One region of the Peribacillus sp. JNUCC41 genome, then DNA from elsewhere that is predicted to be linked to it. Evidence: predicted binding sites of a transcription regulator. Region 1 holds the regulator's gene; each other region holds the start of a gene.
The links. Region 1 encodes CtsR, which represses protease genes until heat stress. Its sites were predicted from a motif close to ATGGTCAATAAAGGTCAAACA; they were not measured.
Positions count from the first base shown of each region.

Region 2: a site for CtsR is predicted at 1,284-1,304, ahead of clpB (ATP-dependent chaperone ClpB). Genes of this name have one in related genera too.
Region 3: a site for CtsR is predicted at 1,078-1,098, ahead of clpP (ATP-dependent Clp endopeptidase proteolytic subunit ClpP). Genes of this name have one in related genera too.

Region 1 is NZ_CP062163.1:1,914,807-1,917,984, forward strand. Features, by position in the region: rRNA gene JNUCC41_RS09495 (23S ribosomal RNA) at 1-1,034, shown strand, start outside; rRNA gene rrf (5S ribosomal RNA) at 1,099-1,214, shown strand; gene JNUCC41_RS09505 (CtsR family transcriptional regulator) at 1,557-2,018, shown strand; gene JNUCC41_RS09510 (protein-arginine kinase activator protein McsA) at 2,040-2,591, shown strand; gene JNUCC41_RS09515 (protein-arginine kinase McsB) at 2,588-3,178, shown strand, end outside.
Region 2 is NZ_CP062163.1:3,090,931-3,094,108, forward strand. Features, by position in the region: gene JNUCC41_RS15025 (FAD-dependent monooxygenase) at 1-731, shown strand, start outside; gene clpB (ATP-dependent chaperone ClpB) at 1,349-3,178, shown strand, end outside.
Region 3 is NZ_CP062163.1:1,472,732-1,475,909, forward strand. Features, by position in the region: gene rpoN (RNA polymerase factor sigma-54) at 1-482, opposite strand, end outside; tRNA gene JNUCC41_RS07375 (tRNA-Arg) at 800-871, opposite strand; gene clpP (ATP-dependent Clp endopeptidase proteolytic subunit ClpP) at 1,161-1,769, shown strand; gene JNUCC41_RS07385 (HPr family phosphocarrier protein) at 1,867-2,124, opposite strand; gene whiA (DNA-binding protein WhiA) at 2,145-3,098, opposite strand; gene JNUCC41_RS07395 (gluconeogenesis factor YvcK family protein) at 3,166-3,178, opposite strand, start outside.

The DNA of each region.
Region 1 (3,178 bases):
AGCGCAAGCGAAGCTTTGAACCGAAGCCCCAGTAAACGGCGGCCGTAACTATAACGGTCCTAAGGTAGCGAAATTCCTTGTCGGGTAAGTTCCGACCCGCACGAAAGGTGTAACGATCTGGGCACTGTCTCAACGAGAGACTCGGTGAAATTATAGTACCTGTGAAGATGCAGGTTACCCGCGACAGGACGGAAAGACCCCGTGGAGCTTTACTGCAGCCTGATATTGAATTTTGGTACAGCTTGTACAGGATAGGTAGGAGCCTGAGAAGCCGGAGCGCTAGCTTCGGTGGAGGCGTTGGTGGGATACTACCCTGGCTGTATTGAAATTCTAACCCGCGCCCCTTATCGGGGTGGGAGACAGTGTCAGGTGGGCAGTTTGACTGGGGCGGTCGCCTCCTAAAGAGTAACGGAGGCGCCCAAAGGTTCCCTCAGAATGGTTGGAAATCATTCGTAGAGTGTAAAGGCACAAGGGAGCTTGACTGCGAGACCTACAAGTCGAGCAGGGACGAAAGTCGGGCTTAGTGATCCGGTGGTTCCGCATGGAAGGGCCATCGCTCAACGGATAAAAGCTACCCCGGGGATAACAGGCTTATCTCCCCCAAGAGTCCACATCGACGGGGAGGTTTGGCACCTCGATGTCGGCTCATCGCATCCTGGGGCTGTAGTCGGTCCCAAGGGTTGGGCTGTTCGCCCATTAAAGCGGTACGCGAGCTGGGTTCAGAACGTCGTGAGACAGTTCGGTCCCTATCCGTCGCGGGCGCAGGAAATTTGAGAGGAGCTGTCCTTAGTACGAGAGGACCGGGATGGACGCACCGCTGGTGTACCAGTTGTCTTGCCAAAGGCATAGCTGGGTAGCTACGTGCGGACGGGATAAGTGCTGAAAGCATCTAAGCATGAAGCCCCCCTCAAGATGAGATTTCCCATGGCGCAAGCTAGTAAGATCCCTGAAAGATGATCAGGTTGATAGGTCAGAGGTGGAAGCGTGGCGACATGTGGAGCTGACTGATACTAATAGATCGAGGACTTAACCAACGCTTTTTAAAAAATGAAATACCTTCTTATTATCTAGTTTTGAAGGAACAACGTTCCTTTTATGTTTGGTGGCGATAGCGAAGAGGTCACACCCGTTCCCATTCCGAACACGGCAGTTAAGCTCTTCAGCGCCGATGGTAGTTGGGGGTTTCCCCCTGTGAGAGTAGGACGCCGCCAAGCCATTTAAAAAGATCAGCCATCCGGCTGGTCTTTTTTTGTTGTTCGTGATTAAAAAAAAGGTTTTTTATTTTCAGGGCCAGCATAGGGCTGGCCTTATTTGAATTGGGCCTAATTTAAAAGTGGTGAAACCTTAAGAGAGAAGAAAATATCAGGTTTTGTATTTATCTTTTTAGGGTATTTATGTAAGATATTTCAATTTTAATGTTCAATGGGGTATGTAACTACATATAATTTGGAGAAAATGGATAATACAGAAAAAGAAAGTGCGTTTAAGTTGCAAAATGCATTATTCCTTGTATAATAATAGTCAAATATAGTCAAAGTCAGAATGGAGGAGGCTGAGTGAGAAACATATCTGATGTTATCGAAACTTATTTGAAGCAAGTACTTGAAATAAGTCAAAAAGATATCTTAGAGATTAAAAGAAGTGAAATAGCAGATAAATTTCAGTGTGTTCCTTCTCAAATCAATTACGTAATCAATACCAGGTTTACCATCGAGAGAGGTTATGTTGTGGAGAGTAAGCGTGGTGGCGGCGGTTATATACGCATCATGAAAGTCGAATCACAGGATTCCGTGCAACTTATCAACCAATTATTATCGCTTATTGGTTCAAGGGTAACCCAATCGATGGCTGAAGGAGTAATTTCAAGGCTGATGAATGAAGACGTCATTAATGAAAGAGAAGCAAAGATAATGATGAGTGTCATAGATAGATCGGTGATTTATATCGACCTACCTGACCGCGATGAGCTTAGGGCAAGAATTTTAACTGCGATGCTTACGACTTTAAAATATAAATGAAACTGGCAGAGGTGATGAACGTTGATTTGCCAAGAATGTCATCAAAGGCCTGCTACCCTGCACTTCACCAAAATCATCAATGGAAAAAAGACAGAAGTCATGATTTGTGAGAAATGTGCCCAAGAAAAAGGTGAAATGTTTATGGATGCAGGTGGACCTGGTTTTTCAATAAATAATTTATTAGCAGGATTGTTGAATATGGAGTCGAATATTCAACAGACAAAGGCAAATGCATTTCCCAAAACGGAAGAGAGGCGTTGCCCGCATTGTCATCGATCTTATAAAGAGTTTGTCCATATTGGTAAGTTTGGCTGTGCCGAATGTTATAAAACGTTCAATGAACAGTTAAATCCCATTTTAAAGAGGGTTCACAGCGGCAATACAGCACATATAGGGAAAATTCCAAAAAGGATTGGTGGCAGCATATATCTTCGAAAGCAAATTTTGGATTTAAAAGAAGTTTTAAAGGTCCACATTGATCAAGAGGAGTTTGAGAAAGCGGCAGAGGTAAGAGATAAGGTTCGTTCCCTTGAAAAAAGGTATGAAGCGCAAGAGGGAGGCGAGGAATTATGAGCTTGGAAAAGTTTGTAGAAAACGCCCTGAGTTCCTGGATGAGTGCCGAAGGGCCGGAAATCGATATTGTATTGAGTTCGCGGATTCGGCTGGCCAGGAATTTTAAAGACTTTACCTTCCCAACCTCCTTTTCTAACGAAGAAGCTAAAAAAATCATTGAATTGGTCAAAAAAAGGATCGAAGAAGAAGTAACCCCGGAGATTGGAAAACTGGAACTTTTAGAAATCGACCAATTACAGCCACTTGAAAAGCGCGTTCTCGTTGAAAAGCATTTAATAAGTCCCCATTTAGTTGAAGATTCAGCGAAAAGCGCATGTCTCCTTTCGGAAAATGAAGAAATAAGTATCATGATAAACGAAGAGGATCATCTCCGTATTCAATGTTTAATGTCGGGGCTGCAGCTAAAGGAAACATTAAAGATTGCAAATGTTCTTGACGATTGGATTGAAGAATCCATAGACTATGCATATGATGAGGAAAGAGGATACCTAACAAGTTGTCCGACTAATGTGGGAACAGGGTTAAGGGCTTCAGTCATGATGCATCTGCCAGGCCTTGTCCTTACACAGCAGATGAATAATATCATA
Region 2 (3,178 bases), 1.2 Mb from region 1:
CTGCTGTCATTGGAGCCGATGGATTATGGTCCAAGGCACGAAAACTTTTTGTGGAAGATCAACCGATCTGCTCTCAATATGTTGCATACAGGGGAGCGATTCCGATGGAAGAGGTTACGAGCCATGGAGATTTAGATGATGTATATATGTGGATTGGGCCAAACCTTCATCTTGTTCAATACCCAGTTAGAAGGGGGGAACTTTACAACCAAGTAGTGGTGTTCAAAAGTTCTCAATACACGGAAGAAAATGAAAAAACTGATCAATGGGGAACCCCGGAAGAAATGGACAGTGTATTTGCCGGAACATGTGAGCTTGTTCAGAATGCGATTTCATTCATTCAAAGGCAACGCCGCTGGCCGATGTATGACCGGTTACCAATTGATAATTGGACTAAAGGAAGGGTTACGCTTACGGGCGATGCGGCACATCCAATGCTTCAATACTTGGCTCAAGGGGCTTGCCAGGCTTTAGAAGATGCAGCTTATTTGTCGGATATGCTTCATAAGCATGGAAATGACATTGAACAGGCATTTTTGGAATATCAAGAGGAACGCATTCCGCGTACAGCTAATGTTCAAACGAGTGCAAGAATGTGGGGGGAAATCATCCACAATACGACCGATGCAGGTATTCTGCTCAGGGATACGATCCTTGCAGGTCGCACGGATAAAGATTTCCAATTCGTCGATGAATTTCATGGTTATAATAAAACGGCCGTAAAAGCATAAGCCGTTTTGTTTCATCCAAATCAGGGATTTTATACATTTTACAAATGAGTCTTCTATCGCTTGTGTTTTATAAGCTGCATTTGCGGCTCGTGGAATGAATAGGCAAACTGTTTTGTACGATCTTGATTTATTTCAACTTGAAGGCGTCATTGATACGCTCGTGTTCCCTATGAACGATTTTCTTTTCAAATCTCTGCTTATTCGCACTGGCTTTCACATGTGTGGAAATGAAAGAGAAGTCAATGGCAGCCGCCATTAAACGAACCAAATGGTTTGCGGGAAAAGCGAGTCCTGGGGAGACCCCGCAGGCGCAAAGGCGCCGAGGAGGCTCCCGGACCGCCCGCGGAAAGCGAGTGCCTGGAGTGGAAATCAACGTTTAAATGTACAAACCCTAAAACAAACTGTAGACAAACTCGATTTCCATCGAGTTTGTCTACAGTTTGTGCCTTTCTTCTATTTGAAGAAAGGTTTTTTCCGTTTATCCTCCATACCTACTGCATTTTTTATAACTTTCCTTTACATGGGGAAAATTAGAAGTATAATGAAATTATAAAGGTCAAAGTTGGTCAAACCGAATGGTGATTCGTTCATGATGTAGATGAATGGGAGGTTTTAAGATGGATATTAATAAAATGACGGAGAGAACCCAACAGGCGTTCATTGTCGGCCAGGAACTAGCCAAAGATAGAGGGAATCCCGAGTTGACGGAGCTGCATTTATTAAAGGTCTTAATGGAACAGGATGAAAGTTTATTAATCAGGATTTTATCGGAATCTGGTAAACCGATGAATCTATTTGATATAGAGCTAAATAAGGAACTGGATCGATTACCGGAAGTGAGCGGGAGTGTTTCCCAGGTTTACATGTCAACCTCCTTACAGCAAATTTTGTCAGCTGCCGAAAAGGAAATGCAAATGTGGGAGGATGAATATTTATCTGTCGAACATATACTGCTTGCGTCGTTGCAGGTCAATAAAACAAATGTAAACAGGCTTTTTTCAACATATGGAATTGATTATGATAAAGCAAAACGGGTTATAAACGATATAAGGGGGAATCAGCGAGTGACTAGTCAAAATCCTGAAAGCACTTATGAAGTACTGAAAAAATACGGCAGAGATCTCGTTGCTGAGGTTAAGTCGGGGAAGGTCGATCCAGTAATTGGCCGAGATACGGAAATCCGTAACGTCATCCGAATCCTTTCACGTAAAACGAAAAATAATCCTGTATTGATTGGAGAACCTGGAGTAGGTAAAACAGCGATTGTCGAGGGGCTGGCACAAAGGATCGTCAGGAAGGATGTACCGGAAGGTTTAAAGGATAAGACCGTTTTTTCGCTAGATATGAGCGCACTTGTCGCAGGGGCCAAATTCCGCGGTGAATTTGAGGAACGCCTAAAAGCGGTGTTGAGTGAGATCAAGAAGAGTGACGGTAAAATTCTTTTATTCATTGATGAATTACACACAATTGTCGGTGCAGGAAGAACGGATGGCGCACTTGATGCCGGAAATATGTTAAAGCCGATGCTTGCGCGCGGTGAGCTGCATTGTATCGGTGCAACTACCCTTGATGAATATCGGCAATATATTGAAAAGGATCCGGCTCTTGAGCGCCGTTTCCAACAGGTTCTGGTTCCCGAACCGGATGTGGAAGATACGATTTCAATTCTGCGGGGATTAAAGGAACGGTTTGAAATTCACCATGGCGTCAGGATACATGATCGGGCAATCGTTGCGGCCTCCGTCCTTTCGAACCGTTATATAACGGAGCGGTTTTTACCGGATAAAGCGATAGATCTTGTGGATGAAGCATGTGCGATGATCCGTATGGAAATCGACTCAATGCCATCCGAGCTGGATGAAATCACGAGAAAAGTCATGCAACTTGAAATTGAAGAAGCGGCCTTGAAAAATGAGGAGGACCCACAAAGCAAGGCAAGGCTGGAAGTACTTCAAAAAGAACTATCAGAACTTCAGGATCAAGCGAATAGCATGAAATCCAAGTGGCAAATGGAGAAATCAGCACTTCAAAAGGTGCAGGACAAACGTGAAGAGCTTGAGAAACTGCGTCATGAACTGGAACAGGCTGAGAATGACTATGACCTTAACCGGGCAGCCGAACTTCGGCATGGAAGGATTCCGCAGCTTCAAAAAGAATTGGAAACAATGGAAGACGAATTGGAAAAGGAAAAAAAGGAATCACGATTGCTTCGCCAGGAAGTGACGGAGGAGGAAATTGCCTCGATTGTTGCAAGGTGGACCGGAATACCGATAAGCAAGCTGGTGGAAAGTGAAAGGGAGAAACTGCTTCGCCTATCTGATATCCTGCATGAACGCGTAATAGGTCAAGGAGAAGCGGTGGAACTCGTATCCGATGCCGTTTTAAGAGCAAGGGCGGGAATTAAAGATCCAAATAGACCAATCGGTTCATTCATTTTTCTTGGGCCG
Region 3 (3,178 bases), 440 kb from region 1:
CCAATGCCATGCGGCTCGAGTTCCTGTAAGAACGAGAGACTCTCTTCCAAAGCGGCCGGAGATATGCCTGGGACGCATATATCATCCAGCTGTGTCCTTAAGTAACCGTTTTCATCAAGGTTATGAATTAATAGCAGCATTGCCTTCTGCTGCTCACCTGAAAACTGCTGGTGATTCACCTGGGACATGATATGCTGTTCAAGCGATAAAGTATCTTCACTGATCTGTTCAATCCAATAGTTGGCATCATACGTATTTTTAAGAGTCCGTTTACCCTTTTTCCGGTCAAAAGTTGGCTGAAATAAAGAAGCTGTTGGCTGATCTATGGACAGTAATGGATTCTCCACCATTTTATTTTCTAAAAAAGCCGATAGCTCCTGCGAGGAGTATTGCAGCAATGTAATAGCTTGCATAAGCTCCTGGGTCATTGCCATCTTTAATGTTTGCTGTTGAAAAAGTCCTGCCTTCATATTCATACTCATCGATTCATCCCTCCCCCACTCCATTTTACATTATCAGGAGAAAATTCTACACAAAAACCCATGAAAACGCTTACGATTTTTTTCTGAATAGTTTATTTGTTTTAAATACTATATGTTAGAAATGCAAATTTAACAACTACTTTTATTGAAAAATCACCATTTTTCAATAGTGCGGGCGAATATTTTCAAGACGGGAATGACATTACAGGATTCGATGGAATATTACGGAAAACGAGTGAATTCGCCAAAAATCTCGGGGAACCGCTTAAAAATGCCCAATAAAAAATCCCCCACTTTATTAAGCAGAAGATTGGTAATGCCCTCGGCAGGAATCGAACCTGCATTTCAAGCTTCGGAGGCTTGCGTTCTATCCGTTGCACTACGAGGGCGTAACAGAAAATATTTTTTCAACAGACTTCATTATATGATAGAATCCCCTTCTTTGCAAGGGTTATCAGGTTTAAAACTTTGACTTTTGGGTATTATGGGTAATATGGAAATTCATCCCTGTACGGCATAATAGATAAAGTAATCTATCGGGAAGGAGCCTTAGCCAGAAAATTGTCGAACAAATTATTCATTATAGGATTTGTTTTGTTTGACCTAAATTGACCAAAAAGTGTATCATACATACATAAAGAATTTAAATGATTCTCTTAATCGAAGGAGGAAATGAACATGAATTTAATTCCTACAGTTATCGAACAAACAAGTCGTGGGGAGCGCGCCTACGATATTTACTCCCGTTTATTAAAAGACCGGATCATTATGCTAGGAAGTGCAATTGACGATAATGTTTCCAACTCTATTGTTGCTCAATTACTATTTTTAGAAGCGGAAAATCCTGAAAAAGATATCACTCTATACATCAACAGCCCTGGCGGAAGCATCACTTCCGGTATGGCCATTTACGATACTATGCAATATATCAAACCAAATGTATCCACAGTATGCATCGGTATGGCCGCTTCCATGGGCGCTTTCCTATTGGCTGCTGGCGAAAAAGGCAAACGTTATGCGTTGCCAAACAGTGAAGTCATGATTCACCAACCGCTTGGAGGAGCTCAAGGTCAAGCTACGGAAATTGAAATTGCTGCCCGCCGTATCCTTCACTTGAAAGATAAACTGAACCAAATCCTGGCAGAACGCACTGGTCAACCTATTGAAGTCCTTCAAAGAGATACGGAGCGTGATAACTTCATGACTTCCGAAAGAGCTCTTGAATATGGCTTGATTGACAAAGTCATCACGCGCAGCATCCTTGATGACAAAAAAGACTCTAAATGATTATGCAACAAAAGGCTCCGGAGATCGCCTCAAGCGACTTCCGGAGCCTTTTTTACATGATAAAAGAAAAGGATGCACCTTTAGGCATCCTTTTCTTTTAACCTTCTTGCTGAACGAACTCTTCCAATGCCTCTAACGCTTCTTTTTCATCGCGTCCTTCGACAATCAACTTCACGGACACGCCAGAACTGATGGCAAGGCTCATTAACCCCATTATACTTTTTGCATTCACTTTCTTTCCTTCTTTTTCAAGAAAAACATCTGAATGAAAGCGGTTAGCTTCTTGTACAAAAAGAGCCGCCGGCCGCGCTTGCAAACCCGTCTTCAATTTAACCTCAACTTGTTTTTCCACCATCTTGATCTCCCCTGTTAGCTTTATTTTTTCGCAGCAATAGCCTCTCCCCCACGGAGTCTGTCAGCTATTTCATCAATCTTTCGTAATCGGTGATTAATCCCGGACTTACTGATGGTTCCCCCGGATACCATTTCCCCAAGTTCCTTTAAGGTTATATCCTGAAACGCTATCCTAAGCTCCGCAATTTCCCGAAGCTTATCCGGTAATATGCTTAGCCCTACCGTATCCTCAATATAATGGATATTTTCGACCTGGCGCAATGAGGCCCCGATCGTTTTGTTCAAATTGGCTGTTTCACAATTCACAAGCCGATTCACTGAATTACGCATATCACGGACAATCCGTACATCCTCGAACCTTAATAAAGCTGAATGGGCGCCAACTATGCTTAAAAACTCGGCAATTTTTTCGGCTTCTTTCAAATAAATGATGTACCCTTTCTTGCGTTCAAGTGTCTTGGCTTTCAAGCCAAACTTATTCATTAGCTCACATAGGGCATCATTGTGCTCTTTATAAAGTGAGAAAATCTCGAGGTGATAGGAAGACGTTTCCGGATTATTTACCGAACCCCCCGCAAGGAATGCACCTCTCAGATAAGAACGCTTACAGCATTTCTTCCCAACAATAGTATCGGATATATCATGGAGAATTTCAAAGCCATCGCCTAAAATTTCCAAATCGGTTAAAACCCGCTGCCCTCCGGATGACATCCTTACAATATATACATTATTCTTTTTAAGCTTCATCTTTTTACGGACCAACAGCTCGACCTGGACCTCATAACTTTTTTTCAGCAGCGTATAAATCCTTCTGGCAATCGCAGCATTTTCAGTTTGAATATCCACAACAAGCTTCCGATTAGAAAATGAAAGGGATCCGTTCATCCGGATAAGCGCACACAATTCCGCCTTACCGCAGCAATCCTTTCCCTCTAATGTAGTAAGCTCTTTTTTCGTTTCTGAAGCAAAAGACATCCATTTCACCCCCAATCGAACGCAGGTAATCTATTTTTATCAATCAAAAAACCGGCCCCGCTTATATCTACGGTATTATG